One region of the Candidatus Allofournierella excrementigallinarum genome, then DNA from elsewhere that is predicted to be linked to it. Evidence: a T-box and tRNA genes for the amino acid it is inferred to sense, from the RefSeq annotation. Region 1 holds a T-box; the other holds one or more tRNA genes.
The links. A T-box is a leader RNA that pairs with one kind of tRNA and senses whether it is charged. The one in region 1 lies ahead of asnS (asparagine--tRNA ligase), so its partner is inferred to be a tRNA-Asn.
Positions count from the first base shown of each region.

Region 2: it encodes a tRNA-Asn, which carries the amino acid that the T-box ahead of asnS (asparagine--tRNA ligase) is inferred to sense. The anticodon was not compared.

Region 1 covers NZ_CALXHK010000018.1:8,169-13,806, reverse strand. Annotated here, with positions in the region: gene ACH2AT_RS05020 (LPXTG cell wall anchor domain-containing protein) at 1-369, opposite strand, end outside; gene ACH2AT_RS05015 (helix-turn-helix domain-containing protein) at 560-874, shown strand; gene asnS (asparagine--tRNA ligase) at 1,099-2,484, opposite strand; T-box leader at 2,572-2,822, opposite strand; gene ACH2AT_RS05005 (hypothetical protein) at 2,920-3,735, shown strand; gene ACH2AT_RS05000 (PucR family transcriptional regulator) at 3,814-5,412, shown strand.
Region 2 covers NZ_CALXHK010000027.1:86-5,723, forward strand. Annotated here, with positions in the region: gene ACH2AT_RS06530 (corrinoid protein) at 1-612, opposite strand, end outside; gene ACH2AT_RS06535 (helix-turn-helix domain-containing protein) at 771-2,021, shown strand; gene ACH2AT_RS06540 (hypothetical protein) at 2,113-2,394, shown strand; tRNA gene ACH2AT_RS06545 (tRNA-Asn) at 2,475-2,550, shown strand; gene ACH2AT_RS06550 (peptide chain release factor 3) at 2,803-4,404, opposite strand; gene ACH2AT_RS06555 (bifunctional GNAT family N-acetyltransferase/class I SAM-dependent methyltransferase) at 4,492-5,400, opposite strand.

The DNA.
Region 1 (5,638 bases):
GTTGCAGGTGTCGCTGGTGGATTTGATCCCGCCGTTTTTGAAAACGATGGTCGAATCTTTCAGCAGCTGGAAGCCGTTGGTTTCGGTACCGGACGAGCCGACGGTTTTGCCGCTTACGGTGTAGGTGGAATCAGCCAGATCGAACGTGATATTTTTGTTGCTGGGCACTATCACGCCGTCGCCGGAGGCATCGCCCAGCAGGGTGATGGTGATCTGGATGTTGTCAGGCGCGTCGTCCACCGCCGCCTGCAGCGTGGGATACTTTTCGTCGCCGATGGCGGCGACAGAGTCGTCCGCAAACGCCGCCATGGGCAGCGCGCAGAGCGCCAGCGCCGCACACAGCGCCAGCGTCAAAAGTTTCCGTTTCATAAGTTCCTCCCGATCTTGCAGTATTTGCGCAATATTAACACACAATGATCTTGTGTGTTAACCAAAATTATACACAGTAATAATGTGTTTTTCAAGCATAAAAACAAAATAATGTTATGTTTTTCAAAGAAACGAACACAAAAACAGTGTGCGCGGCATGCCGCGGGGGAGAGAAGGGAGAGACGAAACCATGCGCGGAGATCGTTTGGCAGAGCTGCGAAAGGACGCCGGGCTGACCCAACGCCAGTTCGCGCAGCAGCTGCACGTTTCGCTGAACACCGTGTCCGGCTGGGAGCGGGGGCTTGCCGACCCGGACGACGAGACAAAAATTTTGCTTGCAAGGCGGTTTGAAGTATCGATGGATTATCTGATGGGCCTTACGGACAGGCAGAAGCCGCAGGAGCGCCAGGGCGCGGCCTTTTTATACATAAAAGACCTGCCGCCCGCCGCCGCGCGGGAGCTGGAAGAGTTTTTGCAGCAGCTGAAAAAGAAATACCGTCTGTAAAAGGCGGCGCGCCGGCCTCCGGGTCTGCGCCGGCCTCCCAGCCTGCCTCCGCGCCGGCCTCCGGGCCTACACCTTCACCTACACCGACATGACCGTCGGCTGGGCCGAGGCCTTTGAAGACTCCATCGCCTCCATCACCCCCGTGGCGCAGTAAAACACATCAACAAAAGCGGCGGCCTCGCAAACGCGAGGCCGCCGCTTTTCTGCTTTTTGGGAGCCGCGGCTCAGAAGCCGCCGGCGGTGCGGGGGTAGGGGATGACGTCCCGGATGTTGGGGATGCCGGTGAGGTACATGATGAGCCGCTCGAACCCCAGGCCGTAGCCCGCGTGGGGCACGCTGCCGAAGCGCCGCAGGTCCAGGTATTCCTTGTAGTCGGCCATGTTCATGCCCAGCTCCTGCATCCTGGCCTCCAGCCGGTCCAGCCGCTCCTCGCGCTGGCTGCCGCCCACCAGCTCGCCCACGCCGGGCACCAGCATGTCGGCGGCGGCCACGGTGCGGCCGTCGTCGTTGGCGCGCATGTAGAAGCTCTTGATGGCGGCGGGGTAGTCGGTCACGAACACCGGCTTGCCGTACACCTTCTCGGTGAGGAAGCGCTCGTGCTCGGTCTGCAGGTCGGCGCCCCACTCCACCTTGTACTGGAACTGGTCGTTGTGCTTTTCCAGCACCGCCACCGCCTCGGTGTAGCTCACCCGGGCGAAGTCGGCGCCCACCAGGGCGTTCAGCCGCTCCAGCAGGCCCTTGTCGAAGAACTGGTTGAAAAAGGCCAGCTCGTCGGGGCACTGTTCCAGCACATAGCCGATGACGTACTTCACCATCGCCTCGGCGTTGTCCATGAAGTCGGAAAGGTCCGCGAAGGCCATCTCCGGCTCGATCATCCAGAATTCCGCGGCGTGGCGCGGGGTGTTGGAGTTCTCCGCCCGGAAGGTGGGGCCGAAGGTGTAGACGTTGCCGAAGGCCATCGCCATGGCCTCGCCCTCCAGCTGGCCCGACACCGTCAGGTTGGTGGCCCGGCCGAAGAAATCCTTGGAGCAGTCCACCCTGCCGTCCTCAGTGCGGGGCACATTGTTCAGGTCCAGGGTGGTCACCCGGAACATCTCGCCCGCGCCCTCGCAGTCGGAGCCGGTGATGAGGGGGGTGTGCACATAGACGAAGCCCTGCTCCTGGAAGAAGCGGTGGATGGCCCAGGCCGCGGTGCTGCGCACCCGGAAGGCCGCCGCAAAGGTGTTGGTGCGGGGGCGCAGGTGGGGCATGGTGCGCAGAAATTCCACGGTGTGGCGCTTTTTTTGCAGGGGGTACTCCGGCGGGCAGCTGCCCAGCAGCTGGACGCTGTCGGCGTTCACCTCCAGCGGCTGCTTTGCGCCGGGGGTCAGCACCACGCGGCCGGTCACCCGCATGCTGGCGCCCACGCCCGCCTTGGCCACCTCCTTGTAGTTTTCCAGCTTGGCGGCCTCAAACACCACCTGCAGGTTTTTGAAGCAGGAGCCGTCGCTCAGCTCGATGAAGCCGATGTTTTTCGAGTCCCGCACGGTTTTTGCCCAGCCGCAGACGGTCACGACGGCGCCGTCGGCAGGGGGGCGGGAAAGCAGGTCTTTGATGATGATGCGTTCCATTGTTCCCTCTCCTTTTTCATAAGGTGTGTTTCCGTTTGCTCTGCGGTGAAACGGTAAAAAAAGACCGGCAGCCTGGTTCGTCCCCTTCATTAGGACGAATCGCTGCCGGATCCGCGGTGCCACCTAACTTGCCGTTTTCACGGCCCCTTTTCCGCTCAAAATCTAAGCGTCGCGGCTTAACGCGCCGCCCACGTCGCGCCCTACTGCCGCTTTTCAAAGCGGGTTGGGGCGCGCAGCTCCAAAGTGTTCCTTCCGCCGGGCGCCGGGCGGGGCTCGCACCGTCCCCCGCTCGCTGGGCCGCCGTTTGCCGGCGTACTGCTCTTTTTCACAGCTTTTGTGAAAACAGTGTACCCCTTTCGCCGCCTTGTGTCAAGGCCCGCCGCATTTTTTCGCCGCCGGGGCGGTATGCTATCAGCAGGGAAGGGGGGCGGCGGCATGAAAAAGAGGCTGGCGGCATCCGTTTTGGCCCTGGGGCTGGCGGCAGCGGCGGCGGTGTGGGCGGGCCGCGCGCCCCGCTTCGCCCACGCCTTGCCCGATTACCCCATGGTGGACCTGACGGGGGTGGTGGCGCGGGCCGAGGCGGGGAAAGCCGACTACGCGCTGCTGCTTGCCCAGACCGGCCTCGGGCCGGCGGCGGTGGACGCCCTGCTGGAAGCGGGCCGGGGCGGGGAGCTTGCGGACTTTCAGGCCCGGTACTTCGCCCCCTGCGGCTGGAAAACGGTGAAGGGGGCGGCGGTGGTGCGGCTGGAGGTCACCGAGGGGGATTTTGAGTTCGCCCCGCTGGAAAAGGGGGACATCCTGCTCACCCCCTCCAGCCGGTGCGGCGGTTGGCGCAACGGCCACGCGGCGCTGGTGGTGGACGCGCAGGAGGGCCTGGTGCTGGAGGCCTACAGCCTGGGCTGCCCCAGCCGGCTGAGCCCCCTCTCCACCTGGCAGGACAAGGCCGCCGTGGCGGTGCTGCGCCTTAAAGGGGCAAGCGAGGCGCGCCGGGCCCGCATGGCCGACTGGGCGCGGGAAAACCTGGCGGGCCTGCCCTACGGGCTGTTTTCCGGCCTGCCCTGGCTGGGGGAGAGCGCCGGCCCGCCCGCCACCCAGTGCGCCCATCTGGTGTGGTGCGCCTGCGCCGCCTTTGGGTACGACGTCGGCGGGGCCGGCGGCTGGCCCGTCACCCCGCGGGACATCTCCCTTTCGCCGCTGCTCGAAACGGTGCAGGTCTGGGGCCTGCCCCAGGGGCGGCGCTGGCCGTCGTGAGGGCCCGCCTTGCGGCGGGGCATCCGGGTGTGCTAAGATGGTACAAAACGGGCGCGGGCCGGAAGGGGAGGAACGAGGATGCTGCGAGTGCGGGAGCTGCTGGCGCTGGACCATTTCCGCGGTGCCACGGTGGCGGCGGGGGGGCAGGGTCTGGACCGGATGGTGGAGGACATCGCCATCATGGAGGTGCCGGACATCGAGGACTATGTGAAAAAGGGCGACTTCCTCATCTCCACCCTCTACCCCATCCACAGCGACAAGAGAAAGCTGGAGGTGTTCATTCCCCGGCTGGTGAGCCTGGGGCTTTCGGGGCTGGGGGTCAAGCTGAACCGCTATGTGGACCGGGTGCCTCCCGCCTGCCTGGAAGAGGCGGACCGGCTGGGCTTTCCGGTGATCGTGCTGCCGGAGGGCAGCAATTTTTCCAGCCAGATCAACACCTTTCTGAAGGAGAGCCTGCACCGCAAGAGCATGGAGCTGGAATACCGGGACGGCATCCACAACAAGGTGATGGAGATCATGCTGCGGGGCGAGGAGTACGAGGGCCTGGCCCGGGCGCTGGCGATGCAGACCGGCAAGAACGTCACCCTCTACAGCGCGGCGGTGGAGAAGCTGGCGGAATACCGGGTGGACCAGGACTTCGATTTCGAGCAGCAGCAGGTGTTCGACGCGGTGCGGCTGGACCAGACCTCCTCCGAGGAGGATTACAAGCGCTTTTTCCTGGAGGACGGCTGCGCCGTCTTCTATAAAGTACACTACGGCGCGGAGAAAGCGGGCTACATCGTTTTGTCCGGCCGCCAACGGTTCACCCTCACCGCCATGGAGCGCATGGGGGTGGAACAGTTCGCCATGGCCTTCCGGGTGATGACCCAGCGCCAGCGGGCGCTGGACGAGCTGGAGCGCCGCTACCGGGAGGAGTTCACCTGCGACCTGCTGTTCGGCAAGGTGGAAAGCCAGCAGATCGCCGCCTCCCGGGCGAAGGCCCTGGAATGGAAGCTCACCTTCCCGGTGAGCATCCTGCTGATGGACGTGCAGCTGCCCGCCCGGGGAGGGGACCGGGGCAGCGTGCTGCGGGCGCTGAAGAACCGCGCCCTGCCCGCCGCCGCCCGGGGCGGCAGCCTGGAAACGCTGTTCCTGGCCAGCACCGGCAAGTACATCGTGGCGTTTCTGGACGCCAAGGCCGCCGAGAACCCCGAGCGGGTGGTGCAGATCTTCGGCGACGTGCTGACCGGCCTGCACATCGGCTACGCGGCGGGGCTTTCCCGCCCGGCGGAGAACCTGCGCCAGCTGCCCCGGGCCTACCAGGAAAGCAAGGACGCCATGCGCATCGCCCGCCAGACCGGGCAGGACCGCTCGCTCTATTTCCGGGACATCGGCACCTACCGGGTGCTCCACGCGGCGGCGGGCAGCCGGGAACTCACCGAGTTTTGCCGCGACACTCTGGGCCCCCTCATCCGCTACGACGCCCAGCACAACATGGAGCTGATGGCCACTTTGGACGCCATCCTGGCCTGCAACGGCAATCTGAAGGAAGCGGCCAAAAAGATGTTCCTGCACTACAACACCGTGCGCTACCGCCAGCGCCTTATCGAAGAGCAGCTGGGCAAGCGCCTTTCAAGCCTGGACGACTACCAGGACCTGAACCTCGCCATGAAGATATACCGCCTGCGCAAGCCCTGAACAAGACAAAAAAGAGCCGGTCCTGCCGGCTCTTTTTTGTCTTTTGCCCCGGCGGGCAGGGCTGTCAATTGTTTTTGAGAAACAAAATTTGGCAAGCTGTTTTGTCACCGGGAGATAAATACTTTTGCTCTGTGATGTGCTAACATTAAAAGCAGGAACGACCCGGACGGCCGATGCGGCGCGCCGACCGACGCGGGGGCGGCGCGCGGGCACAAACGCCGCGGCC
Region 2 (5,638 bases), on a different contig from region 1:
GGCGTCGGCGGCGGAAGCGGCGTCGGCGGTGTAGCAGTCGGCGCCGATCTGGTCGCAGAAGGTCTGGGTGACGGGCGCGCCGCCCACCATGATCTTCACCTTGCCGTGGATGCCGGCCTCATCGGCCTTCTTCACCACCTCTTCCATCATGCCCATGGTGGTGGTGAGCAGGGCGGAACAGCAGATGATCTGGCAGCCCTGGTCGATGGCGGTCTGCACATAGGTCTCGGGGGCCACGTCGGTGCCCAGGTCGATGACCTCCAGGCCCTTGCCCTCCATCATCATCTTCACCAGGTTCTTGCCGATGTCGTGCAGGTCGCCCTTCACGGTGCCGATGCACACCTTGCCCACGGCCTCCACGCCCGCCTGGGCCATCAGGGGCTTGAGCAGCGCCGCGCCCATGTTCATGGCGCGGGCGGCCACCAGCACTTCCGGCACGAACACCTCGTTGTTCTTGAATTTTTCGCCGATCACGCCCATGCCGGCCAAAAGGCCCTCGTCCAGGATCTGCTCCACGGGAATGCCCTGATCAATGGCCTGCTGCACCAGCTCCTTTACGATCTTGGCTTTGCCCTTCTGGAGATTTTCGGAAATGTCGGTCAGAATGCTCATGGATGCTCTTCCTCCGTTCTTTGGTCTTGCGGCGGCGCGCGGCCGCCTTGTTCTGAGCATAGGATAGCATATCCCCGCCGCCCGGCGCTTGTAATCGCCTGCGATTTTTGGTAATATTTTATTAATATAAAAAGCGGTTCCAAAAGGAGGGGAAGGCCGTGGAAAAAACCTTTGACCTCACCCTTGCGCGGGAGTGCGCGGCGGCCTTTTCCGCCTCCACCGGGCTGGGGTGCATCGTGTCGGACAAAGAGGGAGCCACCCTTGCGGAGTATGGCTACGGCTGCTCTGCCTGCCGCATCTGCCGGCTGGCGGGCCGGCCGGCGGCCCAGTGCGTGCGGGCCCAGAACTACAGCATGGCCGAGGCCGAGCGCTTCGGCGGGCGCTACATCTATTACTGCCCCATGGGGCTGACCTGCTTTGTGTCGCCCCTTCTGGGCGAGCTGGACAGCTGCGCCCGCATCACGGCGGGGCCCTTCCTGATGGTGGAAAAGGAGGACTTCATCGACTGCGAGCTGATGGCGCTGGAGGAAGAACGGCGGGCCCGGGTGGTGGCGGAGCTGGAAAACGTGCGGGTCATCCCCACGGCCACGGTGAGCCGGATGTCCACGCTGCTGTTCATGGCGGTGGGCTTTATGAACAAGGTGTCGGCCTCGGAGCGGATGCGCCAGGTGCAATCGGCGGACGCCATCCAGGGCCAGATCAACAGCTACATTTTGCAGCTCAAGCAGGAGGAACAGCCGCCGCCCTATCCCTTCGCGGTGGAAAAGGCCTTCCTGCGCAGCATCCGCCGCTCGGAAAAGGACCAGGCGCGCAGCCTTTTGAACCGGCTTCTGGGCCACATCCTGCTGGCCACCGGCCAGCAGCTGGACACGGTGAAATCCCGGGTGTGCGAATTGCTGGCCCTCACCGGGCGGGCGGCGGTGGAGGCGGGCGCGGAGAGCGGCGCCACCCTGCGGCTGTGCCACGAGAGCCGCGGGCGCATCGAGCAGGCGGGGGACATCGAGGCCATGTGCGCCGTGCTGAGCGACGCGGTGAACCGCCTGATGGACAGCGTGTTCCGCTATTCGGACATGCGCCACGCCCACGCCATCCACCTGTGCATGCAGCACATCGAGACCCACTATTACGAAAAGGTCACGCTGGAGCAGCTGGCCCAGCGGGTGTTCCTCTCGCCGGCCTACCTGAGCCGGGTGTTCAAGGAAGAGACGGGCACCTCCTTCAACGACTATCTCAACGCCGTGCGCATCGGCAAGGCGCGGCAGCTGCTGCTTCACGAGGACCTGCGCATCACCGACGTGGCCAGCGCCGTGGGGTTCGACGACCAGAGCTATTTCACCAAGGTGTTCCGCCGCGTCACCGGCATGACGCCGCTGCGCTACCGCGCGCGCTACACCCAGGGCGAGGAATAAAACAGGCTGCTGGACAAACGGGCCAAAGCATGATACGCTTGCCGCAGGAACGTTTGAAGACCTCTGCGGCTTTTAAAAAGGAGGACGGCGTATGGAATATCCCGGCAGGACCCCGGTGCGGGTGGACGAATACCCTCTTTTGGACGGCGCGCGCCATCCCTTTGCGGTGATCTGCCCCGGCGGGGGCTACGAAAAAATTTCCGACCCGCTGGAAGGGGAGGACTTTGCCCGGCGGCTGAACGAGTTGGGCTGCGCGGCCTTTGTGGTGCGCTGCGAGCACGTCTCCTGGCCGGGCGTGGGCCTGGGCGAAGGGCTGCCCTGCGCCGGCTGGCCCAGGCGGGCGGCGGAGTTCTGGCGGCGGGCCGTTCTTTAAAAAATCGGCGGAAAAGGGTTGACAGCCTTCTCAAACCCTGCTATAATAAATCACGCTGCACGACAGGGCAGCGTGCATATTCCTCCTTAGCTCAGTCGGTAGAGCATGCGGCTGTTAACCGCAGGGTCGTTGGTTCGAGCCCAACAGGGGGAGCCAAAAAGAGCACGTCGAAGGACGTGCTCTTTTCTTTTGCCCGGGCGGCCCGGCGGGCTTTTTTCCGGCGGTGGACGGGACGGGGCGAGGGTGCCCAAAAAGGGCCGGCGGGGCCCGCTGCAAGTTAAAATGCAAGTCAAAATGCAGGTCAAATGCGGGGCGGGACGAACTGCGCCCGCCCCGAAAAAGCCCGCCGCCGCGAAAAAAGCGCCCCGGCCTTTTGGCCGGGGCGCTGCCCGTATGCTGTGCAAAAAATCAATCTTCCCGGTTGCCGAACTCGCTCAGGCTCAGGCCGGGGTTGTGCTCCTCGGCCCAGGTGATGGCCCAGGGGGAGGTGAACAGCAGCAGCTTCGAGCCCTTCAGGTCCTCGATGCGCCGGGTGTCGCTGGTCAGGTCCAGGGATTTGGGGTCCAAATCTTCGTTTTCGATCCAGCGGATGTGCTCGTAGGGCAGGTTCTGCATGCGGATGTCCACGTTGTATTCGTTTTTCAGCCGGTATTCCAGCACCTCGAACTGCAAAACGCCCACAACGCCCACGATGACCTCCTCCATGCCGCCGCCCAGCTCCCGGAAGATCTGGATGGCGCCCTCCTGGGCCACCTGCTCCATGCCCTTCACGAACTGCTTGCGCTTCATGGTGTCCACCTGGGTCACCCGGGCGAAGTGCTCGGGGGCGAAGGTGGGGATGCCCGCGTAGCGGATGGGCTCCTTGCCGGTGCACAGGGTGTCGCCGATGGAGAAGATGCCCGGGTCGAACAGGCCGATGATGTCGCCGGCAAAGGCCTCGTCCACGGTGGCCCGGTCCTGGGCCATCAGCTGGGTGGACTGGGCCAGCTTTATCTTCCTGCCCTGCTGCACATGGGTCACCTCCATGCCCCGCTCAAAGCGGCCGGAGCAGATGCGCATGAAGGCGATGCGGTCCCGGTGGGCCTTGTTCATGTTGGCCTGGATCTTGAAGATGAAGCCGGAGAAGGTGTCCTGCGCAGGCTCCACCGGCACGCCGCCGCTGGTGCGGGGCAGAGGGGAGGGGGCCAGCCGCAGGAATTCCTTCAAAAAGGGCTCCACACCGAAGTTGGTCAGCGCTGAACCGAAGAACACGGGGCTCAGGGAACCGGCGTTCACCGCGTCCATATCAAAGTCGTAGCTGGCGCCGTCCAGCAGCTCGATGTCCTCGCTGAGCTTCTCGTGCAGCGGGGCGCCGAGCAGCCCGTCCAGACGCGCGTCGCCCAATTCCGCCTCGATCTTATCGAGGATTTTCACGCCGTTGGCCTTGCCGTCGCCCTGGAAGGCCAGGATGTGGCGGCTCTGTCGGTCGAACACGCCCTTGAACTCCTTGCCGCAGCCGATGGGCCAGTTCATGGGATAGGTGCGGATGCCCAGGATGCTTTCGATCTCCTCCATCAGGTCAAAGGGGTCCCGGGCCTCCCGGTCCATCTTGTTGATGAAGGTGAAGATGGGGATGTGCCGCAAAGTGCACACCTTGAACAGCTTGATGGTCTGGGCCTCCACGCCCTTGGCCGCGTCCAGCACCATCACCGCCGCGTCGGCGGCCATCAGGGTGCGGTAGGTGTCTTCGGAAAAGTCCTGGTGGCCGGGGGTGTCCAGAATGTTCACGCAGCGCCCGTCGTATTCAAACTGCAGCACGCTGCTGGTGACCGAGATGCCGCGCTGCTTTTCGATCTCCATCCAGTCGCTCACCGCGTGGCGGGCGCTCTGCTTGCCCTTCACGCTGCCCGCCTGCTGGATGGCCCCGCCGTAGAGCAGCAGCTTCTCGGTGAGGGTGGTCTTGCCGGCGTCCGGGTGGCTGATGATGGCAAAGGTGCGCCTGCGCGCGATCTCCTGCCGCAGATCGGCCATAGCTTCTTCCTCCTCTGGTCATGCGCGGGGCAGCAAAGCCCCGGTGGGTTTCCTTCTAAAAAGTCGCAACATTTTAATTCTACCCGTTCAAAGCCCGCTTGGCAAGGGGAACGGGGCATTTTTGCTTTGCTTTTTCAGCACGAAACAGGGCAGGGGCGCGGTGGGCGCCCAGTTGGCGAAGCGGCAGGCGAGCACCGTGTATCTTTCCAGGGGCAGGGCGGCGAAAAACCCCTCCACCGCGTTCCTTTCCCCGCCGCCGTTGGGGCCGCCGCTGTAAAGGCAGGCCGCCAGCACGCCGCCGGGCTTGAGGATGTCCAGCGCCGCTGAAAGGGCCGGCAGGCTGCTGGCCGGGGTGGTGAAAAGGGCGTGGTCCGCCCCCGGCAGATACCCGAAGTTGAACACCACGCAGTCGGCGCTGGCCGGCCCAGCAAACTGGGCCAGCCGGGCGTGGTCCGCCTGCACCACCCGGGCGATGGAGGCAAGGCCCTCGGCTTCCAGCCGGGCGCGGGTGGCCGCCACCGCCTTTTGCTGCACATCCAGCGCCAGCACCTTCCCCTCCGGCCCCGCCAGCCGGCACAGAAAGGCGGTGTCGTGGCCGTTGCCGCAGGTGGCGTCGATGAAAAAGCCCCCGGGTGCAAGGCGGGAGGCCAGAAACTCGTGGGTCAGGCGCACGGCGCTGGGGTCCGGCGCGCGGCGGCGCAGCCAGATGTCCCCGGCGGGCGCGAAGCCGAACTTGCGCAGGAGGGCCGCCGCGGCCCCGCTTTCCGGGGGCGGGGCGGCGTGCAGGCTACAAGCGGAAAAGCCCCCGGTGGCGTGCAGGGCCTGCTTGAGCAGAAAGCTGCCGTAGCCCCTGCCCCGCCAGCTTTCGTCGATGAAAAACTCCTCCAGCTCCACCCGGCCGGGGGCAAGGCGCAGGCGGCAGACGCCCACCGGCTGCTGTTCTTTATAAAGGGTGAGGGCAAGACGCTCCCCTTCCCGGTGCCCGTCGATGCGCATGGGCGGCCTCCTTTTTTGCGAAACGGTTGCGGGATGCCCCGTTTTGTGGTAGCATATCCACAAGCCTCATCCGCGTGATATTCCCATTATAGCGCGGAATACGGGGATTTCACAATTCTTTCACCCCGGCTTTGAAGGTTTTTCACGATTGGCCGATATACTATGGTCAGAACGATCACAGAGGGCTCTTTTGAGGGCGTATCCGCCCCGGCCCGCTGTTTACCCGAAAGGATGAATC